4 regions of the Enterobacter sp. R4-368 genome follow, and region 1 is predicted to be linked to each of the others. Evidence: predicted binding sites of a transcription regulator. Region 1 holds the regulator's gene; each other region holds the start of a gene.
The links. The regulator PurR, encoded in region 1, represses purine synthesis genes. The targets are predictions, from matches to a motif close to CANGCAAACGTTTGCNTG.

Region 1 (5,840 bases):
AATCACCTCGCGTCGTAATACATCCAGCCCGTTAAAAACCACCGCCGTCACCTGGACTGAGAAATGTACGCCGCGCAAAGGCCACAAGCCGCATTGTGTGAAGGTTAAAAGCACTAACGCCATCGCCGATGTGCATAAAGTTCGCATTCAAAAAGCACAAAAAACCGCCATGTCCAAGCTGATGAATCAGATTGGCAAGCCTTATCACTGGGGCGGCACCTCACCAAGCACCGGTTTCGATTGCAGCGGTCTGGTCTATTACGCATATAAGGATCTGGTGAAATTCCGTATTCCGCGTACCGCCAATGAAATGTATCACCTGCGCGATGCATCGCCGGTGAATGTGGCGGAACTGGAGAGCGGCGATCTGGTGTTCTTCCGTACCCAGGGCCGTGGTACCGCCGATCACGTGGGCGTGTACGTCGGTAATGGTAAATTCATTCAGTCTCCGCGTAGCGGCCAGGACATTCAGGTTACCTCGCTGAGTGAAGATTACTGGCAGCGCCATTATGTTGGCGCGCGTCGCGTCGTGACGCCGAAAACCATTCGCTGACCCCTCACCTGCCGCGCCTGCGGCAGGTAACTCCCTCTTTTGTCTGGCCTTTCGATTTGCTACCCTAATCCGCACATCCAGTAGGGCTATTGGGTGTTATTAAAATAATGAAAGGAGAATAGCAATGTCGTTTGAATTACCTGCATTACCGTATGCAAAAGACGCCCTGGCGCCGCATATCTCAGCCGAAACGCTGGAATACCACTATGGTAAACACCATCAGACGTATGTCACCAACCTCAACAACCTGATCAAAGGCAGCGCTTTTGAAGGTAAATCGCTGGAAGAGATTGTGAAAAGCAGCGAAGGCGGCGTGTTCAATAATGCAGCCCAGGTCTGGAATCATACTTTCTACTGGAACTGCCTGGCCCCGAATGCTGGCGGTGAACCGACCGGTGAGCTGGCGGCAGCTATCGCCAAATCATTCGGCAGCTTTGCCGAATTCAAAGCGCAATTCACCGATGCTGCGGTTAAAAACTTCGGTGCTGGCTGGACGTGGCTGGTGAAAAAAGCGGATGGCACATTAGCCATTGTTTCAACGTCTAATGCGGGCACTCCGCTGACAAGCGATGCAACCCCGCTGTTAACCGTCGATGTCTGGGAACATGCGTATTACATCGATTACCGTAATGCGCGTCCGAACTACCTCGAACATTTCTGGGCGCTGGTAAACTGGTCATTCGTGGCCAAAAATTTAGCGGCATAAACGCGGCATAAAACAAAGGAGGGGCTAGCCCCTCCTTTTTTGCATTTGTGCTATTTATTCTGCTGCGGCACAGGCACGTTCTGGCTGAGAGTGACCAGAGAACAGCACCACCAGCAGGCCCAGCCCGGCAATAATTGCCCCCATAACCGGGACGAAATCATAACCCAGCCCAGCGGAAATCACTGCCCCACCGGCTGCCGCGCCCAGCGCGTTACCGAGGTTAAAGGCACCGATATTGACTGAAGATGAAAGGCCCGGTGCTTCATGCGCAACGCGCATGACACGCATCTGCAACGGCGGAACCACCGCAAACGTCGCCGCGCCCCACACCACCATGCTGATGGCTGCGCCCACTTCACTGCGCGCCAGGAACGGGATCGCCAGCATGATGGCAATCAGCAGGATCAAAAAACCTTTCAGCGTGCCGGTGACCGAGCGATCCGCCAGTTTGCCGCCAAGATAATTACCAATGGAGAAACCAACGCCAATCAACACCAGCATCGCCGTCACAAAAACGGGAGTGGCATCGGTAATGGTGTGCAGTACCGGCGCAATGTAGGTATACAGCGTGAACATGGCGCCTGCGCCGAGCACGGTGGTCAGCAATGCGGACAACACTTGTGGGCGTACCAGTACCGACAGCTCTTTACGTACGTCCGGGCGCTCACCTGTGCCACCTTTCGGCAGCGAAAAGAACAGGCTTGCCATGGCAATCACACCCAGCCCGGCGGTGGCCATGAAGGACATACGCCAGCCAATGGTTTCACCCAGCCAGGTTGCGGCAGGCACACCGCCAATGTTAGCAATGGTCAGCCCCATAAACATGGTTGCCACTGCGCTGGCCTGCTTCTCTTTGGCGACAACGCTTGCCGCCACCACCGAGCCAAGACCAAAAAACGCGCCGTGGTTCAGGCTGGTGACGATCCGCGCCAGCATTAATGTGGCGTAATCCGGCGCAATCGCCGACAGCACGTTACCGAGCGTAAAAATCGCCATCAAAAAGATCAGGGCATTGCGTCTGCCGCGGTGAGACAGCAGCAATGTCATTAACGGCGCACCGACCATTACGCCGATAGCGTAGGCGCTAATCAGCATCCCCGCCGCCGGAATAGAAACGTCGACGCCGCGGGCAATAACCGGCAGTAATCCCATCGGGGAAAACTCGGTGGTACCAATGCCGAAGGCGCCAATCGCCAGGGCAAGCAAAGGGAAATTAATTTTCATCTGTGACTCCAAAATAGACATGCCGACTTGCGACCCTGTCGCTGAAGCCAAAAGTATGACAGCTATCACAAAAAACAGAAGTTAGCAGAATGACAAAAGATTATTGCAGAAGTGATAACAATGGCGGGGAAGAAAACCGAGGGAGAAAAGGCTCTCCCTCGCGATAGATCAATGCAGTGCAGCAGTCAGACCGCCGAAAACAATCAGGCTCAGAACGATGACGGTAGTGATTAAAGAATACTTCAGATCGGTGCTCATCAATTTTCCCCTTTTTAATTTCCCCACAAAAAGTGAGATAACGCATTTTTGCACAAATTATCTTAAAAATCTTGCGGGAATTCGCAGGAGAAACGTTTTAATACTTCCCCTTTTGCTCAAGATCAGACAAAATTCGACGCTAAATTTATTAGCGTACCGGCCATTGACTCCCCTCCTGACGTCCAGTGTCGTTTTCCCGGCGTACCGCACCCCCTTTGATGGGTACAGGGTGATTAAAGGCAAACGTTTACCTTAAGTATTATCAGGAGCTTATGATATGGTCTGGAGTGATATCTGATGGCAACGATTAAAGACGTAGCGAAACGAGCAAACGTTTCCACTACAACCGTATCACATGTAATTAACAAAACCCGTTTCGTCGCCGAAGAGACGCGCAACGCTGTGTGGGCGGCGATTAAAGAGTTGCACTATTCCCCCAGCGCCGTCGCCCGCAGCCTGAAAGTGAATCACACTAAATCGATCGGCTTGCTGGCCACCAGCAGTGAAGCGGCCTACTTTGCTGAAATTATTGAAGCCGTAGAGAAAAAGTGCTTCCAGAAGGGTTATACCCTGATCCTCGGCAATGCCTGGAATAGCCTCGAAAAACAGCGTGCTTATCTGTCGATGATGGCGCAAAAGCGCGTTGATGGTTTGCTGGTAATGTGTTCCGAATACCCGGAATCGCTGTTGAGCATGCTGGAAGAGTACCGCCATATTCCGATGGTAGTGATGGACTGGGGCGAAGCGAAGGCCGACTTTACGGATTCCGTTATTGATAACGCCTTTGAAGGCGGTTATATGGCCGGGCGCTACCTTATTGATCGCGGACACCGCGATATTGGCGTGATCCCCGGCCCGCTGGAGCGTAACACTGGCGCTGGCCGTCTGGCCGGCTTTATGAAAGCGATGGAAGAAGCCCTTATCAGCGTGCCGGAAAACTGGATCGTGCAGGGCGATTTCGAGCCGGAATCCGGCTATCGCGCGATGCAGCAAATCCTCAATCAGGCGCATCGCCCTACCGCAGTCTTTTGCGGCGGTGACATTATGGCGATGGGCGCACTGTGCGCTGCCGATGAGATGGGTTTACGCGTACCGCAGGATATTTCCCTGATTGGTTATGACAACGTACGTAACTCACGCTTCTTCACCCCGGCCCTGACCACGATTCACCAGCCGAAAGATTCGCTGGGAGAAACGGCGTTTACCATGCTGCTTGATCGTATCGTCAACAAGCGCGAAGAGTCGCAGTCTATTGAAGTACATCCGCGTCTGGTTGAACGCCGTTCCGTGGCCGATGGCCCGTTCCGCGACTACCGCCGCTAACCGCTTATTACGGAGCCGTTAATTCGGCTCCCGTAACCACTCGTCATTCAGCGTTTCGCTATCTCCCAGATATTCCAGCAGCCAGTTTAACGCCGGGGACGCCTCATTTTGTTGCCATGTCAGGCAGCACGCCGCATCCGGGAAGGGATTTTCCAGGGTCAGCGCAACCCAGTCACCGCTGTCGAGCCGCGGGCGGGCAAAGTGGGCCGGCACCATTCCCACGCATAACCCTGCCGATAAGCACGCCTCCGACGACGCCCAATCAGGAACAATCACGCGTTTCTGATTATCCAGCAGCCAGGTAATACGTTTCGGCAACGAGCGGGACGTATCTTCCTGGATAAGTGAAGGCCAGTTGCGCAAGGTATCGTCGCTAAGCGGGCCTGCCAGTGACGCCAGCGGATGGCGACTGGAAACCACGCATTTCCAGCTCAGCATTCCCATATCGCGAAACGCATAACGCCCACCGACGGGAATAGCCTGCGTTGCGCCGATCGCCAGCTCCACCCGCCCGTCAGCAAGCGCATCCCAGACACCGTTAAAGACTTCCTGGTAGACCTGCAACTCAACATCACTGAAATGTCGATAGAAATCGACGATTAATTGCCGGGTACGTTCAGGTTTTACGATGTTGTCGACGGCGATCGCCAGTTGCCCGCGCCAGCCGTTGGCAATTTGCTGGCACTGCTGACGGGTGATCTGCATTTTTTTGATAACAGCTCGCCCTTCTTTCAAAAACCAGACTCCGGCAGGCGTAAGCTCAACATCCCGATGGCGGCGTTCAAACAGCGGAACAGCCAGCCACTCTTCAAGTTGCCGCACGGTATAGCTCACCGCAGAAGGTACACGGTGTAACTCCTGCGCCGCACCGCTAAAACTGCCATTGCGCGCGACAGCATCAACCACTTCCAGCGAATATTCTGACCACATAATCTGCCTGCAAAAAATTTGAAACCACTACGCAAATATTAGCGTTTCACAAGCGCTAATGCACTCCTTACACTCGACAGCCCTGATTACCTGCAATTAAAGAGAAACACCAATGCAACCTGGCAACGGATTTTTAGTCTGGCTCGCGGGATTAAGCGTGCTCGGCTTTTTAGCCACTGATATGTACCTCCCCGCCTTCAGCGCGATACAGCAAGATTTAGACACATCGTCTGCGGTGGTTAGCGCGACTTTAAGCCTGTTTCTGGCGGGCTTTGCCATTGCGCAACTGGTATGGGGGCCGCTATCAGATCGCTATGGTCGCAAGCCGGTTTTGCTGGCCGGGCTGGCGATTTTCGCGCTGGGCTGTCTTGGAACATTATGGGTACGTGATGCAACCCTGCTGCTGGTACTGCGCTTTCTCCAGGCGGTCGGCGTCTGCGCCGCGACAGTAAGCTGGCAGGCGCTGGTGACGGATAACTACCCCGCGCATCGCGTCAATCGCATCTTCGCCACCATTATGCCGCTCGTGGGTTTGACGCCGGCACTGGCACCGCTGCTGGGCGCCTGGATCCTTGCGCATTTCAGCTGGCAGGCCATTTTCGCCACTTTACTGGCGATAACGCTAATTCTGATGATCCCGGCATGGCGGCTGAAATCACCCGCGCAGAAAAGTGAACACCACGAACAACCGCTGACATTTATGGATCTGCTGCGTGCCCGGGATTATCGCGGGAATGTGATTATCTATGCCGCCTGCTCAGCCAGTTTCTTCGCCTGGCTGACCGGTTCACCGTTTATTCTGCATGAAATGGGTTATGGCCCATCGGTTATTGGCCTCAGTTATGT
Region 2 (5,840 bases), 2.5 Mb from region 1:
CATCAGTTAACGCGTGGCGTCCCCTAGGGGATTCGAACCCCTGTTACCGCCGTGAAAGGGCGGTGTCCTGGGCCTCTAGACGAAGGGGACGTAAAGTCTCGCTCGCAAGACGCCTTGCTATTCACTTTTCATCAGACAATCTGTGTGGACACTGCAGGGGCAGGTTCTTTAAGGTAAGGAGGTGATCCAACCGCAGGTTCCCCTACGGTTACCTTGTTACGACTTCACCCCAGTCATGAATCACAAAGTGGTAAGCGCCCTCCCGAAGGTTAAGCTACCTACTTCTTTTGCAACCCACTCCCATGGTGTGACGGGCGGTGTGTACAAGGCCCGGGAACGTATTCACCGTGGCATTCTGATCCACGATTACTAGCGATTCCGACTTCATGGAGTCGAGTTGCAGACTCCAATCCGGACTACGACGCACTTTATGAGGTCCGCTTGCTCTCGCGAGGTCGCTTCTCTTTGTATGCGCCATTGTAGCACGTGTGTAGCCCTGGTCGTAAGGGCCATGATGACTTGACGTCATCCCCACCTTCCTCCAGTTTATCACTGGCAGTCTCCTTTGAGTTCCCGGCCTAACCGCTGGCAACAAAGGATAAGGGTTGCGCTCGTTGCGGGACTTAACCCAACATTTCACAACACGAGCTGACGACAGCCATGCAGCACCTGTCTCACAGTTCCCGAAGGCACCAATCCATCTCTGGAAAGTTCTGTGGATGTCAAGACCAGGTAAGGTTCTTCGCGTTGCATCGAATTAAACCACATGCTCCACCGCTTGTGCGGGCCCCCGTCAATTCATTTGAGTTTTAACCTTGCGGCCGTACTCCCCAGGCGGTCTATTTAACGCGTTAGCTCCGGAAGCCACGCCTCAAGGGCACAACCTCCAAATAGACATCGTTTACGGCGTGGACTACCAGGGTATCTAATCCTGTTTGCTCCCCACGCTTTCGCACCTGAGCGTCAGTCTTCGTCCAGGAGGCCGCCTTCGCCACCGGTATTCCTCCAGATCTCTACGCATTTCACCGCTACACCTGGAATTCTACCTCCCTCTACGAGACTCAAGCCTGCCAGTTTCGGATGCAGTTCCCAGGTTGAGCCCGGGGATTTCACATCCGACTTGACAGACCGCCTGCGTGCGCTTTACGCCCAGTAATTCCGATTAACGCTTGCACCCTCCGTATTACCGCGGCTGCTGGCACGGAGTTAGCCGGTGCTTCTTCTGCGGGTAACGTCAATGAATAAGGTTATTAACCTTACTCCCTTCCTCCCCGCTGAAAGTACTTTACAACCCGAAGGCCTTCTTCATACACGCGGCATGGCTGCATCAGGCTTGCGCCCATTGTGCAATATTCCCCACTGCTGCCTCCCGTAGGAGTCTGGACCGTGTCTCAGTTCCAGTGTGGCTGGTCATCCTCTCAGACCAGCTAGGGATCGTCGCCTAGGTGAGCCGTTACCCCACCTACTAGCTAATCCCATCTGGGCACATCTGATGGCAAGAGGCCCGAAGGTCCCCCTCTTTGGTCTTGCGACGTTATGCGGTATTAGCTACCGTTTCCAGTAGTTATCCCCCTCCATCAGGCAGTTTCCCAGACATTACTCACCCGTCCGCCACTCGTCACCCGAGAGCAAGCTCTCTGTGCTACCGTTCGACTTGCATGTGTTAGGCCTGCCGCCAGCGTTCAATCTGAGCCATGATCAAACTCTTCAATTTAAAAGTTTGATGCTCAATGAATTAAACTTCGTAATGAATTACGTGTTCACTCGTTGAGACTTGGTATTCATTTTTCGTCCGAGGACGTCAAGAATCCAGTCACCCTGAGTGCCCACACAGATTGTCTGATAAATTGTTAAAGAGCAGGTGCGACGCGCTTTAGCGCTCTGTCGCGAGGTGGCGTATATTACGCTTTCCTCTTTCAGAGTCAACCCTGATTTTCAGGATTTTTTCTCTTCAACCGAACCGGCTGTTTGTGTGAAGTGATTCACATCCGCCGTGTCGATGGAGGCGCATTATAGGGAGTTCTCCGCCCCCCGCAATAGAAAAATGACATAAAAATGACTGACTGCTGCATTCCACAACAAAACCCGCCTTTATACCCATTTACACACAGACTTATCCACAATCCGGCAAAAGTACAAAAATTCGCGAGCGCTACGCAAACGTTTTCGTTACAATGCCCGCGCAAAAAACATGAGCCCTCGCTGGGGCATTAGCTAAGTTTTAGGGTCAATAAAGATCCTAATATTTAGCTAACGCTCTCTGTTAAAGACAAATCCAGGGGATTTACCATGCAACAACGTCGTCCAGTCCGCCGCGCTTTGCTCAGTGTTTCTGACAAGGCCGGTATTGTCGAATTCGCACAGGCGCTCTCTCAGCGTGGCGTAGAACTGCTCTCTACCGGCGGCACCGCGCGTCTGCTGGCGGAAAAAGGTCTGCCAGTGACTGAAGTTTCCGACTACACCGGTTTTCCGGAAATGATGGATGGACGCGTGAAAACCCTGCATCCGAAAGTACATGGCGGCATTCTGGGTCGTCGCGGGCAGGATGACGCAATCATGGCAGAACATGCAATTGCGCCGATCGATATGGTGGTCGTTAACCTTTATCCATTCGCCGAGACCGTCGCGCGTGAAGGTTGCTCACTGGAAGATGCGGTAGAGAATATTGATATCGGCGGTCCGACTATGGTGCGCTCCGCCGCGAAGAACCATAAAGATGTCGCTATCGTTGTAAAGAGCAGCGACTACACCGCCATTATTAATGAAATGGATGCCAACGAAGGTTCACTTCTGCTTGCCACCCGTTTCGACCTGGCGATTAAAGCGTTTGAACACACCGCGGCGTACGACAGCATGATTGCCAACTACTTCGGCAGCCTGGTTCCGGCCTATCACGGCGAAAGAAAAGAACCCGCCGGTCGCTTCCCGCGTACCCTGAATCTGAACTTCATTAAAAAGCAGGATATGCGCTACGGCGAAAACAGCCACCAGCAAGCCGCCTTCTATATAGAAGAAGAGATCAAAGAGGCCTCCGTTGCCACCGCGCAGCAGCTGCAAGGCAAAGCGCTCTCCTATAACAATATTGCCGACACCGATGCGGCGCTGGAGTGCGTGAAAGAGTTCAGCGAACCGGCGTGTGTGATTGTGAAACACGCCAATCCTTGCGGCGTTGCGGTTAGCGGTTCAATTCTGGAGGCTTACGATCGCGCTTATAAAACCGATCCAACCTCCGCATTCGGCGGCATCATCGCTTTTAACCGTGAGCTGGACGCTGAAACCGCCCAGGCGATCATTTCTCGCCAGTTTGTTGAAGTGATCATCGCCCCGTCCGCCAGCGAAGAGGCGCTGAAAATTACCGCCGCTAAGCAGAATGTCCGCGTACTGGTCTGCGGCGAGTGGACGCAGCGTGTTCCGGGACTCGATTTCAAACGCGTCAACGGCGGTCTGCTGGTTCAGGACAGAGATCTCGGCATGGTAAGCGCAAGTGAACTGCTCGTCGTCAGCAAACGCCAACCGACCGAGCAGGAGCTGCGTGATGCGCTGTTCTGCTGGAAAGTAGCGAAATTCGTCAAATCCAACGCCATTGTCTACGCGAAAGAAAACATGACCATCGGCATTGGCGCAGGCCAGATGAGCCGCGTCTACTCGGCGAAAATCGCCGGGATCAAAGCCGGTGACGAAGGACTGGAAGTGAAAGGTTCCGCCATGGCTTCTGACGCGTTCTTCCCGTTCCGCGACGGCATTGATGCCGCCGCCGCTGTTGGCGTGACCTGCGTTATTCAGCCTGGCGGCTCCATCCGCGATGACGAAGTCATTGCCGCCGCCGACGAACACGGCATTGCGATGATTTTCACCGACATGCGTCACTTCCGCCATTAATCCACGGAGCAGACAATGAAAGTATTAGTAATTGGCAACGGCGGGCGCGAACACGCGCTGGCATGGAAAGCCGCGCAGTCACCGCTGGTTGATACCGTTTTTGTCGCACCGGGTAACGCCGGTACGGCACTGGAACCGACGCTGCAAAACGTCGCGATTGGCGCAACCGACATCCCGGCGCTGCTGAGCTTTGCGCAGAACGAGAAGATCGATCTGACTATCGTTGGCCCGGAAGCACCGCTGGTAATCGGCGTGGTCGACGCGTTTCGCGCGGCCGGTCTGAAGATTTTTGGCCCAACGCAGGGTGCCGCGCAGCTGGAAGGCTCCAAAGCATTCACCAAAGACTTCCTCGCGCGCCACAATATTCCGACCGCCGAGTACCAGAATTTTACCGACATCGAGCCTGCGCTGGCTTACCTGCGTGAGAAAGGCGCGCCTATCGTGATCAAGGCCGATGGTCTGGCGGCGGGCAAAGGCGTGATCGTCGCCATGACGCTCGAAGAAGCCGAAGCAGCGGTTCACGATATGCTGGCAGGCAATGCTTTTGGCGACGCGGGCCACCGCATTGTGATTGAAGAGTTTCTCGATGGCGAAGAAGCCAGCTTTATCGTGATGGTTGACGGCGAACACGTGCTGCCAATGGCCACCAGCCAGGATCACAAACGCGTCGGGGATGGCGATACCGGCCCGAATACCGGCGGTATGGGTGCTTACTCGCCTGCGCCAGTGGTGACGGATGAAGTGCATCAGCGCACCATGGAACGCGTCATATGGCCAACCGTGCGCGGCATGGCGGCAGAAGGCAATACCTACACCGGTTTCCTGTATGCCGGGCTGATGATCGATAAGCAGGGCAACCCGAAAGTTATCGAGTTCAACTGCCGCTTTGGCGATCCGGAAACACAGCCAATTATGCTGCGCATGCAGTCTGACCTGGTGGAGCTGTGCCTGGCCGCGTGTGAAGGCAAGCTGGATGAGAAAACCTCAGAGTGGGATAGTCGCGCATCGCTGGGCGTTGTGGTTGCAGCCGGTGGTTACCCGGGCAACTACCGCAATGGCGATGTCATCCACGGTTTACCGCTGGAAGAAGTGGCTGACGGTAAAGTGTTCCACGCAGGCACCAAACTCTCTGCCGACGACCAGGTGCTGACCAACGGAGGGCGCGTGCTGTGCGTTACCGCGCTGGGTGACACCGTCGCCGAAGCGCAGCAGCGCGCGTATGCCTTAATGACCGATATTCACTGGGATGGCAGCTTCAGCCGCCGGGATATTGGTTACCGCGCAATTGCGCGCGAGCAAGGCAAGTAACTCTCGCCCTTTCACCCTCTCTCCACCGGGGAGAGGGTTTTCAGAAATTCTTTTCCGTCGGCTGCCAGCGGCAGAAATCCGCATTCGCCACCAGCAATAGCTGCGCGCCTTCCGGCGCTTCCAGCCATGCGACGCTTACCGCAACCGCAGAGCGGTTCTGACGCTGCTCAATACGGTTTAAGGCGTAATCATCCAGATCGGGTTTCACGGTCTGCCCTTCACAGGTCTGTACCGTATGGTTGGCCTGCCAGCGCCCCTGACGCAGGATCACTCGCCCCTGACGCAGCGCGTCACTGGTCTGGCGGATCTGCTCTGCCCGGTAGCGATACAGCGCGACCTGGTCGCTGGAAAGTTGCTGTTTCTGCCCGTCGACCTCACGCTGCATAAAGCTCAGCTCGCCGCGATCGTCAAAACGGACGCGAATATGCTCCGGCGGTTTACCGTAAACATTGAGTTCAATGAGAGTTAACGTATCGCCCTGCCAGCGGTATTCGCTAAGCGATGTATTCCCGTGGTGCCACGGGCTAAATGCGGCGAGCAAGTGCGTCTCACCGTCTGAATCTTTACGCCAGATCCGCACTGCGCCCTGATCGCCGGCAAACCCGCTGGCGGTAAAAGGCGGTAAGGAGGAGTCATGGCTGCAGGCTGTCAGT
Region 3 (5,840 bases), 2.3 Mb from region 1:
CAAGGATGACCTCGGTGCTGGTGATCATGGGACTGATTGGCGGCAGCTTCTTCTATGGCGAAGTGGTCATCACGCCCGCCATCTCGGTGATGTCGGCGATAGAGGGGCTGGAAATTATCGCGCCTTCGCTCGACGCCTGGATTGTGCCGCTGTCGATTGTGGTGTTAACCCTGCTGTTCGCGATCCAGAAACATGGTACTGGTCTTGTGGGTAAGCTGTTTGCGCCCATTATGCTGGCGTGGTTTTTGATTCTCGCGGTGCTCGGTGCACGCAGCATTATTGATAATCCTGAGGTGTTGCAGGCGCTGAACCCCGTTTGGGCGGTGAACTTCTTCCTGCAATATAAAGCTATCTCCTTTGTGGCGCTGGGCGCGGTGGTGCTGTCGATCACCGGGGTGGAAGCGCTGTATGCGGATATGGGCCACTTCGGTAAGCTGCCGATCCGCGTGGCGTGGTTTATCGTTGTGCTGCCGTCGCTGGTGCTGAACTACTTTGGCCAGGGCGCGTTGCTACTGAAAACGCCGGAAGCGATTAAAAACCCCTTCTTCCTGCTTGCGCCGGAATGGGCGCTGATCCCAATGCTGATTATCGCCACGCTGGCGACGGTGATTGCCTCGCAGGCGGTGATTTCCGGCGTGTTCTCGCTGACGCGCCAGGCCGTGCGTCTGGGGTATCTGGCACCGATGCGCATCATCCATACCTCGGAGATGGAATCCGGGCAGATCTATATCCCGTTCATTAACTGGCTGCTCTACTTTGCAGTGGTGCTGGTTATTGTCAGCTTTGAGCACTCCAGTAACCTGGCGGCGGCGTACGGTATCGCCGTAACCGGTACGATGGTGCTGACCTCCATTCTCTCCACCACGGTGGCGCGCAAAAACTGGCACTGGAACAAAGTGCTGGTGGGGCTGCTTCTGCTTTTATTCCTCTCTATCGATGTGCCGCTGTTCTCGGCGAACCTCGATAAAATCGTCTCCGGCGGTTGGTTGCCATTAACTTTGGGGCTGGTGATGTTCATGGTGATGACCACCTGGAAGAGCGAGCGTTTCCGCCTGCTGCGCCGTATGCATGAACACGGTAACTCTCTGGAGGCGATGATTGCCTCGCTGGAGAAATCACCGCCGGTGCGCGTACCGGGCACAGCGGTCTATATGTCGCGGGCATTGAACGTTATTCCGTTCGCGATGATGCATAACCTGAAGCACAACAAGGTGCTGCATGAGCGAGTGATCCTGCTGACCCTGCGTACTGAAGATGCGCCGTACGTGCACAATGTACGCCGGGTGCAGATTGAGCAATTGTCGCCGACTTTCTGGCGTGTGGTGGCGAGCTACGGCTGGCGCGAAACGCCAAATGTGGAAGAGGTGTTCCACCGTTGCGGGCTGGAAGGGCTGAACTGCCGCATGATGGAAACCTCGTTCTTTATGTCGCATGAGTCGTTAATTCTGGGCAAACGTCCCTGGTATTTGCGTCTGCGCGGTAAACTCTATCTGGTGCTGCAGCGCAACGCGCTACGCGCGCCAGACCAGTTTGAGATCCCGCCAAATAGGGTGATAGAACTGGGAACGCAGGTCGAAATTTAATGCTAATAAAACCCCTCTCTATGAGGGGTTTTTGCTATTAATTACTGTCTATTTCACTTAAAACAGGAAAGCTGTTTTTTTCATCATTTCGACAAGCGAAACGTTTCGATATCGATCACACTTCTGTAACGGCAAGATGGTTTTCTGCACATTCTTCGTACTACACTGCATCCAGCGAAACGTTTCGCTGATGGAGCATAAAAAATGAAAAAAGGTCGTGTGCTTAACGCTGATATCTCGTCAGTCATCTCTCGTCTTGGTCATACCGATTCGCTGGTGGTGTGTGATGCCGGGTTGCCGGTGCCGCGTAACACGCAACGTATTGATATGGCATTAACGCAGGGCGTGCCTTCCTTTATGCAAGTACTGGAAGTGGTGACGGCGGAAATGCAGGTTGAGTCCGCGATTATCGCCTCGGAGATTAAGCAGCATAATCCGCAGCTCCATGAAACGTTGCTCAAGCATATTGAGCAGCTGCAGCAACACCAGGGAAATAACATAGAAGTGCGGTACGTTACGCACGAGCAATTTAAAAAACACACCGCGGACAGTCATGCGGTGATTCGCAGCGGGGAGTGTTCCCCGTTTGCGAATATCATTCTCTGTGCTGGCGTGACCTTCTGAGGCCATCATGGACGCGTTACTACAACTCAAAGGCATCGACAAAGCCTTTCCCGGCGTAAAAGCCCTCTCCGGCGCGGCGCTGAATGTTTACCCAGGCCGCGTAATGGCGCTGGTGGGTGAAAACGGCGCCGGCAAATCAACGATGATGAAAGTGCTGACGGGTATCTACACCCGTGACGCCGGTTCGCTGCTGTGGTTAGGCAAAGAAACCACCTTCACCGGGCCGAAATCCTCCCAGGAAGCCGGTATTGGCATCATCCACCAGGAACTGAACCTGATCCCGCAACTCACCATTGCCGAGAACATCTTTCTCGGCCGCGAGTTTGTGAATCGCTTTGGCAAAATCGACTGGAAAAAGATGTTTGCCGAAGCTGACAAACTGCTGGCGAAGCTGAATCTGCGTTTTAAAAGCGAGCGGCTGGTCGGCGAACTGTCGATTGGCGATCAGCAGATGGTCGAAATCGCCAAAGTGATGAGCTACGAATCGCAGGTCATCATTATGGATGAGCCAACCGATGCCCTGACCGATACCGAAACCGAATCGCTGTTTCGTGTCATTCGCGAGCTGAAATCGCAGGGGCGCGGCATCGTCTATATTTCTCACCGCATGAAAGAGATCTTCGAGATTTGCGATGACGTGACCGTCTTTCGTGACGGGCAATTTATTGCCGAACGCGAAGTAGCCACGCTGACCGAAGATACGCTGATTGAAATGATGGTAGGCCGCAAACTGGAAGATCAATATCCGCGGCTGGATAAAGCGCCGGGCGAAATTCGCCTTACCGTTGATAAGCTCTGTGGGCCGGGCGTGGAAAACGTCAGTTTTACACTGCGTAAAGGCGAAATTCTTGGCGTGGCCGGATTGATGGGCGCGGGGCGCACCGAGCTGATGAAAGTGCTGTATGGCGCGCTGCCGCGCACCAGCGGTTATGTCACGCTCGACGGCCATGAAGTGATCACCCGCTCACCGCAGGACGGGCTGGCAAACGGTATTGTTTATATTTCGGAAGACCGCAAGCGCGATGGCTTAGTGCTCGGCATGTCCGTGAAAGAGAATATGTCGCTGACTGCGCTGCGTTATTTCAGCCATGCGGGCGGTACGCTGAAACACAAAGATGAGCAGCAGGCGGTAAATGATTTTATTCGTCTGTTTAATGTGAAAACGCCTTCTATGGAGCAGGCCATTGGTTTGCTCTCCGGCGGGAATCAGCAAAAAGTGGCGATTGCTCGCGGTCTGATGACGCGGCCGAAAGTGCTGATCCTCGACGAGCCGACGCGTGGTGTCGACGTTGGGGCGAAAAAAGAGATTTATCAGTTAATTAACCAGTTTAAGGCCGATGGCCTGAGCATCATTCTTGTCTCCTCTGAAATGCCGGAAGTGCTGGGCATGAGCGATCGCATAATGGTGATGCATGAAGGGCATCTCGGCGGTGAATTCACGCGCGAGCAGGCCACTCAGGAAGTGTTGATGGCTGCCGCTGTGGGCAAGCTTAATCGTGTGAATCAGGAGTAAAAAAGATGACTACCCAGGCTGTTTCTGGTCGCCGTTATTTCACCAAAGCATGGTTGATGGAACAAAAATCGTTGATTGCCCTGCTGGTGCTGATTGCGATTGTCTCGACCATGAGCCCCAACTTTTTTACCGTCAATAACCTGTTAAACATTCTGCAACAGACCTCGGTCAACGCCATTATGGCGGTCGGTATGACGCTGGTTATTTTAACCTCGGGGATCGATCTGTCCGTCGGTTCCCTGTTAGCGCTCACCGGCGCGGTCGCCGCCTCGCTGGTGGGAATGGAAGTTAACGCGCTGGTGGCGGTTGTCGGCGCGCTGGCGCTCGGTGCGGCTGTTGGCGCACTGACCGGTACGATTGTCGCGAAAGGCCGCGTGCAGGCGTTTATCGCCACGCTGGTGATGATGTTGCTGCTGCGCGGTGTGACGCTGGTTTATACCAACGGTAGCCCGGTGAATACCGGTTTTACTGATAACGCGGATGTGTTTGGCTGGTTCGGTATTGGTCGCCCGTTCGGTATTCCGACACCGGTATGGCTGATGGCGATCGTCTTTATCGCGGCGTGGTATCTGTTGCATCACACCCGTTTGGGCCGCTATATCTATGCATTAGGCGGTAACGAGGCGGCGACGCGCTTGTCCGGTATCAGCGTTGATAAAGTCAAAGTTATCGTTTACTCCCTGTGCGGCCTTCTGGCCTCGCTGGCGGGCATTATTGAAGTGGCGCGTCTTTCCTCGGCGCAACCTACTGCGGGAGCAGGTTATGAGCTGGATGCTATCGCTGCGGTTGTTTTGGGTGGGACCAGTCTCGCAGGTGGCAAAGGGCGTATTGTCGGTACACTAATCGGCGCATTGATCCTTGGCTTCCTCAATAATGGATTGAATTTGCTGAGCGTTTCCTCCTATTACCAGATGATCGTTAAAGCAGTGGTGATTCTGCTTGCGGTGCTGGTAGACAACAAAAAGCAGTAATTACCTACACAACAGGACTCATGAAAATGAACATGAAAAAACTGGCCACTCTGGTTTCTGCTGTTGCACTGAGCGCCACCGTAAGCGCAAACGCGATGGCGAAAGACTCTATTGCTCTGGTGATTTCCACGCTGAACAACCCGTTCTTCGTTTCCCTGAAGGATGGCGCGCAGAAAGAAGCGGACAAACTGGGTTATGACCTGGTGGTACTGGACTCGCAAAACAACCCGGCGAAAGAGCTGGCGAACGTGCAGGACCTGACCGTGCGCGGCACCAAATTGCTGCTGATCAACCCGACCGATTCCGACGCTGTAGGTAACGCTGTGAAAATGGCAAACCAGGCGAAAATCCCGGTGATCACCCTTGACCGTGTGGCTTCCAGCGGCGAAGTGGTAAGCCATATCGCTTCTGATAACGTACTGGGCGGCAAAATCGCCGGTGATTACATTGCTAAGAAAGCGGGCGAAGGCGCGAAAGTGATCGAACTGGCGGGTATTGCCGGGACGTCCGCTGCACGTGAACGTGGTGAAGGCTTCCAGCAGGCAGTTGCTGCGCACAAATTCAACGTGCTGGCCAGCCAGCCGGCTGACTTCGACCGCACTAAAGGCCTGAACGTGATGCAGAACCTGCTGACCGCGCATCCGGACGTGCAGGCTGTTTTCGCGCAGAACGATGAAATGGCGCTGGGTGCGTTGCGCGCCCTGCAAACTGCCGGTAAAACTGATGTGATGGTGGTCGGCTTTGACGGTACGCCAGACGGCGTGAAAGCGGTTAACGACGGTAAACTGGCGGCGACTATCGCTCAGTTGCCGGAGCAGATCGGCGCGAAAGGCGTGGATACCGCAGACAAAGTGCTGAAAGGTGAAAAAGTCTACGCCAAAAACCCGGTTGATCTGAAGCTGGTGGTTAAGCAGTAATTCGTCATTCTGGTGGAGGGCGCAATCCCGCCACTGGAGGGACAATACAAAAAAGAAAAGCATGGCACGCGCCACCGAAAGGTGGCGCATTTTACGGACAAGCTCATCATGAAAACCGCAGGCAAACTCGTTGTCCTTGGCAGTATCAATGCCGATCACATTCTTAACCTTGAATCTTTCCCTACTCCGGGCGAAACCGTGACGGGCAGCCAGTATCAGGTGGCTTTTGGCG
Region 4 (5,840 bases), 1.5 Mb from region 1:
GAAGATATGCTGCATGTCAATCTCACCTCACCTTCCTTTACCTATGTTTCGTCCGCCAGTGAAGAGACCGGACGCCAGGCGGCGGGGTTGATCATTCGCAAGCTGAAAGAGCCCGAGTTGCAAACGCAACGCATCACGCTTTCCGGCCAGCTGATTGCCCGCGAGTCTGCGTAATCCGAACACATCGGACAGACAGCGGCGTCCTCGCGAGCGGTAACCTCACGTCGGCTTAAAACCAGCCAGCCCGGTTCTGTTCTGATGAGAAAAGATTCAGAAAACCCCGCAGTTTACCCGCCTGGCGCTTCGGCTATAATTTCGTTTTTCTTCAGAGACCTGCGTTATGCCAACGATTGTTACACATGCTGCTGTCCCGCTTTGTCTGGGGTTGGGGCTTGGCAATAAAGTGATCCCTCGCGGCTTACTGCTGGCGGGGATAGGGCTTGCTATGTTGCCCGATGCCGACGTGCTGGCGTTTAAATTCGGTGTCGCTTACGGCAATGTTTTCGGCCACCGCGGGTTTACCCACTCGTTGCTGTTTGCTTTTGTGGTGCCGCTATTGGTGACCTGGCTTGGGCGAAAATACTTCAAAGCGAGTCTGGCGCGCTGCTGGGCGTTTCTCACCGTGTCGCTGCTGTCGCACAGCCTGCTGGATTCCATCACTACCGGTGGGAAAGGCGTCGGCTGGCTGTGGCCGTGGTCGGATGAACGGTTCTTCGCGCCGTGGCAGGTGATCAAAGTCGCGCCGTTTGCGCTGTCGCGCTATAACACGCCGTATGGTCACCAGGTGATCATTTCGGAGTTGCTGTGGGTGTGGCTACCGGGTGTGATTCTGGTGCTGCTGTTATGGAAAATGCGGCGGGGATAAATATCAACCACCGCCAGTGGTTTTGAAGAGACAACAAAAAAGCGGCCGAAGCCGCTTTTTTTCTTACTTACGACGCCAGGTCGTGCCCTGCGGGCCATCTTCCAGCACGATACCCATCTCGTTCAGACGGTCACGCGCGGCATCGGCTGCCGCCCAGTCTTTCGCTTTACGCGCATCGAGGCGCTGCTGGATAAGCTTTTCGATCTCAGCCACTTCGCTGTCATCCGCCTGCGCGCCGCTTTGCAGGAAGAGATCCGGATCCTGCTCCAGCAGACCCAAAACGCCCGCCAGTTCACGCAGCTTTTTCGCCGCCGCATTTGCGCCCAGCGCATCCCCGTCATGCTTCAGCGTATTCACTTCGCGCGCGAGGTCAAACAGCACAGAATAGGCTTCCGGGGTGTTGAAGTCGTCATCCATGGCGTCGCAGAAGCGTTTCTGGAACAATTCACCGTTCTCAAAATAACGATGTTCGGCGTTATTGCTATCCGTACCACGCAGCGCGTTGTACAGACGCTCCAGCGCAGAACGCGCCTGTTTCAGGTTCTCTTCGCTGTAGTTCAACTGGCTGCGATAGTGACCGGACATCAGGAAGTAGCGCACGGTTTCCGCGTCGTAATACTTCAGCACGTCACGCACGGTAAAGAAGTTGCCGAGCGATTTTGACATCTTCTCGCGATCAACCATCACCATGCCGGAGTGCATCCAGTAATTTACGTACTCGCCGTCATGCGCACAGGTTGACTGGGCGATTTCGTTTTCGTGGTGCGGGAACATCAGATCGGAACCGCCACCGTGGATATCGAAATGCGAACCCAGCTGTTTGCAGTTCATCGCCGAACACTCAATGTGCCAGCCGGGACGCCCTTCGCCCCACGGCGATGGCCAGCTCGGCTCGCCAGGCTTGGACATTTTCCACAGCACGAAGTCCATCGGGTTGCGTTTTACTTCCGCGACTTCGACGCGTGCCCCCGCCTGCAACTGATCCAGATCCTGACGCGAAAGCTGACCATAAGTCGGATCCGTCGGCACCGAGAACATCACATCGCCGTTTTCAGCCACGTACGCATGTTCGCGATCCAGCAGGCGCTGTGTAATTTCAATAATTTCTGCAATATGGTGCGTTGCGCGCGGTTCGCTATCCGGGCGCAGGATATTGAGCGCGTCAAAATCCTTATGCATCTCAACGATCATCCGGTCGACCAGCGCGACAAAACTTTCGCCATTCTCATTAGCGCGCTTAATGATTTTGTCGTCAATATCGGTAATATTGCGGACATATTTCAGCTTATAGCCGAGAAAACGCAAATAGCGGGATACCACGTCAAAAGCGACAAAGGTACGGCCGTGACCGATATGACAGAGATCGTAAACGGTAATACCACACACGTACATGCCGACTTCCCCGGCATGGATAGGTTTGAATTCCTCTTTTTGGCGCGTCAGTGTATTAAAGATTTTTAACATCGAAGATTCCATGTGGACGTGTGTGGAACGAAAACCGCATATATTACCCGTAATTCAAACCCGAAGCAGCACACTTTGCAAGGTGATCCAGCCTCGCGGTTATGCTATAACAAGCGACTATCTCTGACCCACTGGCGGGTCTACGCACTACACTATCAGAACAGGATGCAATAATGGTTACTTTCCACACTAATCACGGCGACATCGTAATCAAAACCTTTGATGACAAAGCGCCTGAAACAGTTAAAAACTTCCTGGACTACTGCCGTGAAGGTTTCTACAACAACACGATTTTCCACCGTGTTATCAATGGCTTTATGATTCAGGGCGGCGGTTTCGAACCGGGCATGAACCAGAAAGTCACCAAAGACCCAATCAAAAACGAAGCCAACAACGGTCTGAAAAACACCCGTGGTACGCTGGCAATGGCGCGTACTCAGGCTCCGCACTCCGCTACCGCACAGTTCTTCATCAACGTGGCTGATAACGACTTCCTGAACTTCAGCGGCGAAAGCATGCAGGGCTGGGGCTACTGCGTGTTTGCCGAAGTAGTTGAAGGCATGGACGTTGTTGACAAGATCAAAGGCGTTTCCACCGGCCGCAGCGGCATGCACCAGGACGTGCCGAAAGAAGATGTGGTGATTGAAAGCGTGGACGTCAGCGAGTAATTGGTGGCGACACTCTTTATCGCAGATTTGCATCTGCAAACAGAAGAACCGGCGATCACCGCCGGTTTTCTGCGTTTTCTGGCCGGTACAGCGCGTGAAGCCGATGCGCTCTACATTTTGGGCGATTTGTTTGAAGCGTGGATCGGCGACGACGATCCGAACCCGCTACATCAGCAAATAGCCCAGGCGATCAAAGCCGTTGTCGATAGCGGTGTCCCCTGCTATTTCATTCACGGCAACCGTGATTTCCTGCTTGGTCAACGCTTCGCGCAAGCCTGCGGTATGCAGTTGTTACCTCAGGAACAGGTGCTCAATTTGTATGGCCGTAGCGTGCTGATTATGCATGGCGATACGCTCTGCACCGATGATGCCGGTTATCAGGCCTTTCGCGCCAAAGTGCACCAGCCCTGGCTGCAAAAGCTGTTCCTCACCCTGCCGCTGTTTATTCGCCGACGTATCGCCGCGAAAATGCGCGCCGGCAGTAAAGCCGCCAACAGCAGCAAGTCGCTTTCGATTATGGATGTAAACCAGCACGCCGTGGTGGAAGCCATGGAAAAACACCAGGTGCAGTGGTTGATCCACGGTCATACCCATCGCCCAGCAGTGCATGAACTCACCGCAAATAACGCGCCCGCTTTCCGTGCCGTTTTGGGCGCATGGCACAGCGAAGGTTCGATGGTGCGCGTCAGCGAAAGCGATGTCGAACTGATTCATTTCCCTTTCTGAATACGCTTGTGATTACGCGTCAAACGCGCGAAACATCGCTACGCAACCGTTTTCCTTGCCCGTTTTACATGCTATTCTCTGTGCCCTCTTATGTAGTCTGAAGCACACCCACAGGAGTTTTGAGACGTATGTCTTCAAGCAACCAACCGGCGCGCATCGCCATTGTTATGGGCTCGAAAAGCGACTGGGCCACCATGCAATTCGCCGCAGAAATCCTCGATACCCTGAACGTTCCGCACCATGTTGAAATCGTCTCCGCACACCGCACCCCGGATAAACTGTTTAGCTTCGCCGAAAGTGCGGAACAAAACGGTTACCAGGTGATTATTGCCGGTGCCGGCGGCGCGGCGCATCTGCCGGGCATGATCGCGGCGAAAACACTGGTGCCGGTACTGGGTGTGCCGGTACAAAGCGCGGCGTTAAGCGGTGTGGACAGCCTTTACTCTATTGTGCAGATGCCGCGCGGCATTCCGGTGGGAACGCTGGCAATTGGCAAAGCCGGTGCGGCCAACGCCGCGCTGCTGGCCGCACAGATCCTGGCGCAGCATGACGCGCAACTGCACCAGCGTCTGGCGGACTGGCGCAAATCTCAGACCGATGAGGTGCTGGATAATCCGGATCCGAGAGGCGCGGCATGAAACAGGTTTGCGTATTAGGCAACGGCCAGCTTGGCCGGATGTTGCGCCAGGCCGGTGAACCGCTCAGCATCGCGGTCTGGCCGGTTGGGCTGGATGACGCGCCGGAAGCGGTGCCGTTTCAACAGAGTGTTATCACCGCCGAAATTGAGCGTTGGCCGGAAACAGCGTTAACGCGCGAGCTGGCGCGCCATCCGGCGTTTGTTAACCGTGATGTGTTCCCGATCATTGCCGATCGCCTGACGCAAAAACAGTTATTCGACAAACTCGAACTGGCTACGGCACCGTGGCAGCTGCTGGCGAATAAAAGCGAATGGCCCGCCGTGTTTTCCCGCCTGGGCGAGCTGGCGATTGTTAAGCGCCGCGTGGGGGGCTATGACGGTCGTGGGCAGTGGCGTTTACGCACAGGCGAAACGGATCAGTTGCCGGACGACTGCTACGGTGAGTGCATTGTCGAACAGGGCATCAATTTTTCCGGTGAAGTATCGCTGGTCGGCGCGCGTGCGCGTGATGGCAGTACCGTTTTCTACCCGTTGACGCATAACCTGCATCAGGATGGCATTTTGCGTACCAGCGTGGTTTTCCCGCAGGCTAACGCCGCTCAGCAACAGCAGGCGGAAAACATGCTTTCTGCCATCATGCATGAGCTGAACTACGTCGGCGTGATGGCGATGGAGTGCTTTGTCACACCGGGTGGGTTGCTGATTAACGAGCTGGCGCCGCGCGTGCACAACAGCGGCCACTGGACGCAGAACGGTGCTTCTATCAGCCAGTTTGAACTGCATCTGCGCGCGGTGGTGGATCTGCCGTTACCGCCGCCGGTGGTCAACAGCCCGTCGGTGATGATCAACCTGATAGGCAGCGATCTGAATTACGACTGGTTGAAACTGCCGCTGGTGCATTTGCACTGGTACGACAAAGAGGTGCGTCCGGGGCGCAAAGTGGGTCATTTGAACCTGAACGATGATGACATGGCGCGTCTGAGTGCCACGCTGGAAGCGCTGGTGCCACTCCTGCCGCCCGAGTACGCAAGCGGCATTGCCTGGGCACAGTCAAAACTGCAGTAATCTCCCGCCGGGGAATTGATCTCCCTTGTTCGGGGCGTAAAATCTGCACGCTGGTGGGATTACCACCAGCGTTTTGCAGAAGGAAGCCCAATGAACGACACCACGGATTATCTCGCCCTCCTGCGGGATGAAACGCCTCTTATTGATGTTCGTGCACCGGTTGAGTTCGCCAAAGGTGCCATGCCTGCGGCTATCAATCTACCCTTAATGAACGACCATGAACGCGCGGCGGTAGGCACTTGCTATAAACGCGAAGGCGCGGAAGCCGCGCTTCGTCTGGGGCATCAACTGGTCAATGGCGAAAGCCCGTAAACAACGCATCGAAGCATGGCGGCAAGCCTGCGCGCAATATCCGCAGGGTTATCTTTGTTGCGCCCGCGGTGGTCAGCGTTCGCATATCGTTCAGCAATGGCTG

Region 2: a site for PurR is predicted at 2,154-2,171, ahead of purH (bifunctional phosphoribosylaminoimidazolecarboxamide formyltransferase/IMP cyclohydrolase). Genes of this name have one in related genera too.
Region 3: a site for PurR is predicted at 1,756-1,773, ahead of rbsD (D-ribose pyranase). Genes of this name have one in related genera too.
Region 4: a site for PurR is predicted at 3,763-3,780, ahead of purE (5-(carboxyamino)imidazole ribonucleotide mutase). Genes of this name have one in related genera too.

The regions. Positions count from the first base shown of each region.
Region 1 is NC_021500.1:727,412-733,251, forward strand. It holds gene H650_RS03305 (C40 family peptidase) at 1-553, shown strand, start outside; gene sodB (superoxide dismutase [Fe]) at 678-1,259, shown strand; gene H650_RS03315 (MFS transporter) at 1,314-2,483, opposite strand; gene cydH (cytochrome bd-I oxidase subunit CydH) at 2,652-2,741, opposite strand; gene purR (HTH-type transcriptional repressor PurR) at 3,039-4,064, shown strand; gene punR (DNA-binding transcriptional activator PunR) at 4,083-4,994, opposite strand; gene punC (purine nucleoside transporter PunC) at 5,107-5,840, shown strand, end outside.
Region 2 is NC_021500.1:3,290,287-3,296,126, reverse strand. It holds tRNA gene H650_RS15535 (tRNA-Glu) at 15-90, opposite strand; rRNA gene H650_RS15530 (16S ribosomal RNA) at 175-1,714, opposite strand; gene purH (bifunctional phosphoribosylaminoimidazolecarboxamide formyltransferase/IMP cyclohydrolase) at 2,290-3,879, shown strand; gene purD (phosphoribosylamine--glycine ligase) at 3,895-5,187, shown strand; gene H650_RS15515 (DUF1481 domain-containing protein) at 5,228-5,840, opposite strand, start outside.
Region 3 is NC_021500.1:3,019,905-3,025,744, forward strand. It holds gene kup (low affinity potassium transporter Kup) at 1-1,583, shown strand, start outside; gene rbsD (D-ribose pyranase) at 1,788-2,207, shown strand; gene rbsA (ribose ABC transporter ATP-binding protein RbsA) at 2,215-3,720, shown strand; gene rbsC (ribose ABC transporter permease) at 3,726-4,691, shown strand; gene rbsB (ribose ABC transporter substrate-binding protein RbsB) at 4,718-5,608, shown strand; gene rbsK (ribokinase) at 5,717-5,840, shown strand, end outside.
Region 4 is NC_021500.1:4,272,274-4,278,113, reverse strand. It holds gene malI (Mal regulon transcriptional regulator MalI) at 1-174, shown strand, start outside; gene H650_RS19920 (metal-dependent hydrolase) at 341-865, shown strand; gene cysS (cysteine--tRNA ligase) at 929-2,329, opposite strand; gene ppiB (peptidylprolyl isomerase B) at 2,503-2,997, shown strand; gene lpxH (UDP-2,3-diacylglucosamine diphosphatase) at 3,001-3,723, shown strand; gene purE (5-(carboxyamino)imidazole ribonucleotide mutase) at 3,852-4,361, shown strand; gene purK (5-(carboxyamino)imidazole ribonucleotide synthase) at 4,358-5,425, shown strand; partial or broken gene mnmH (tRNA 2-selenouridine(34) synthase MnmH) at 5,516-5,840, shown strand, end outside.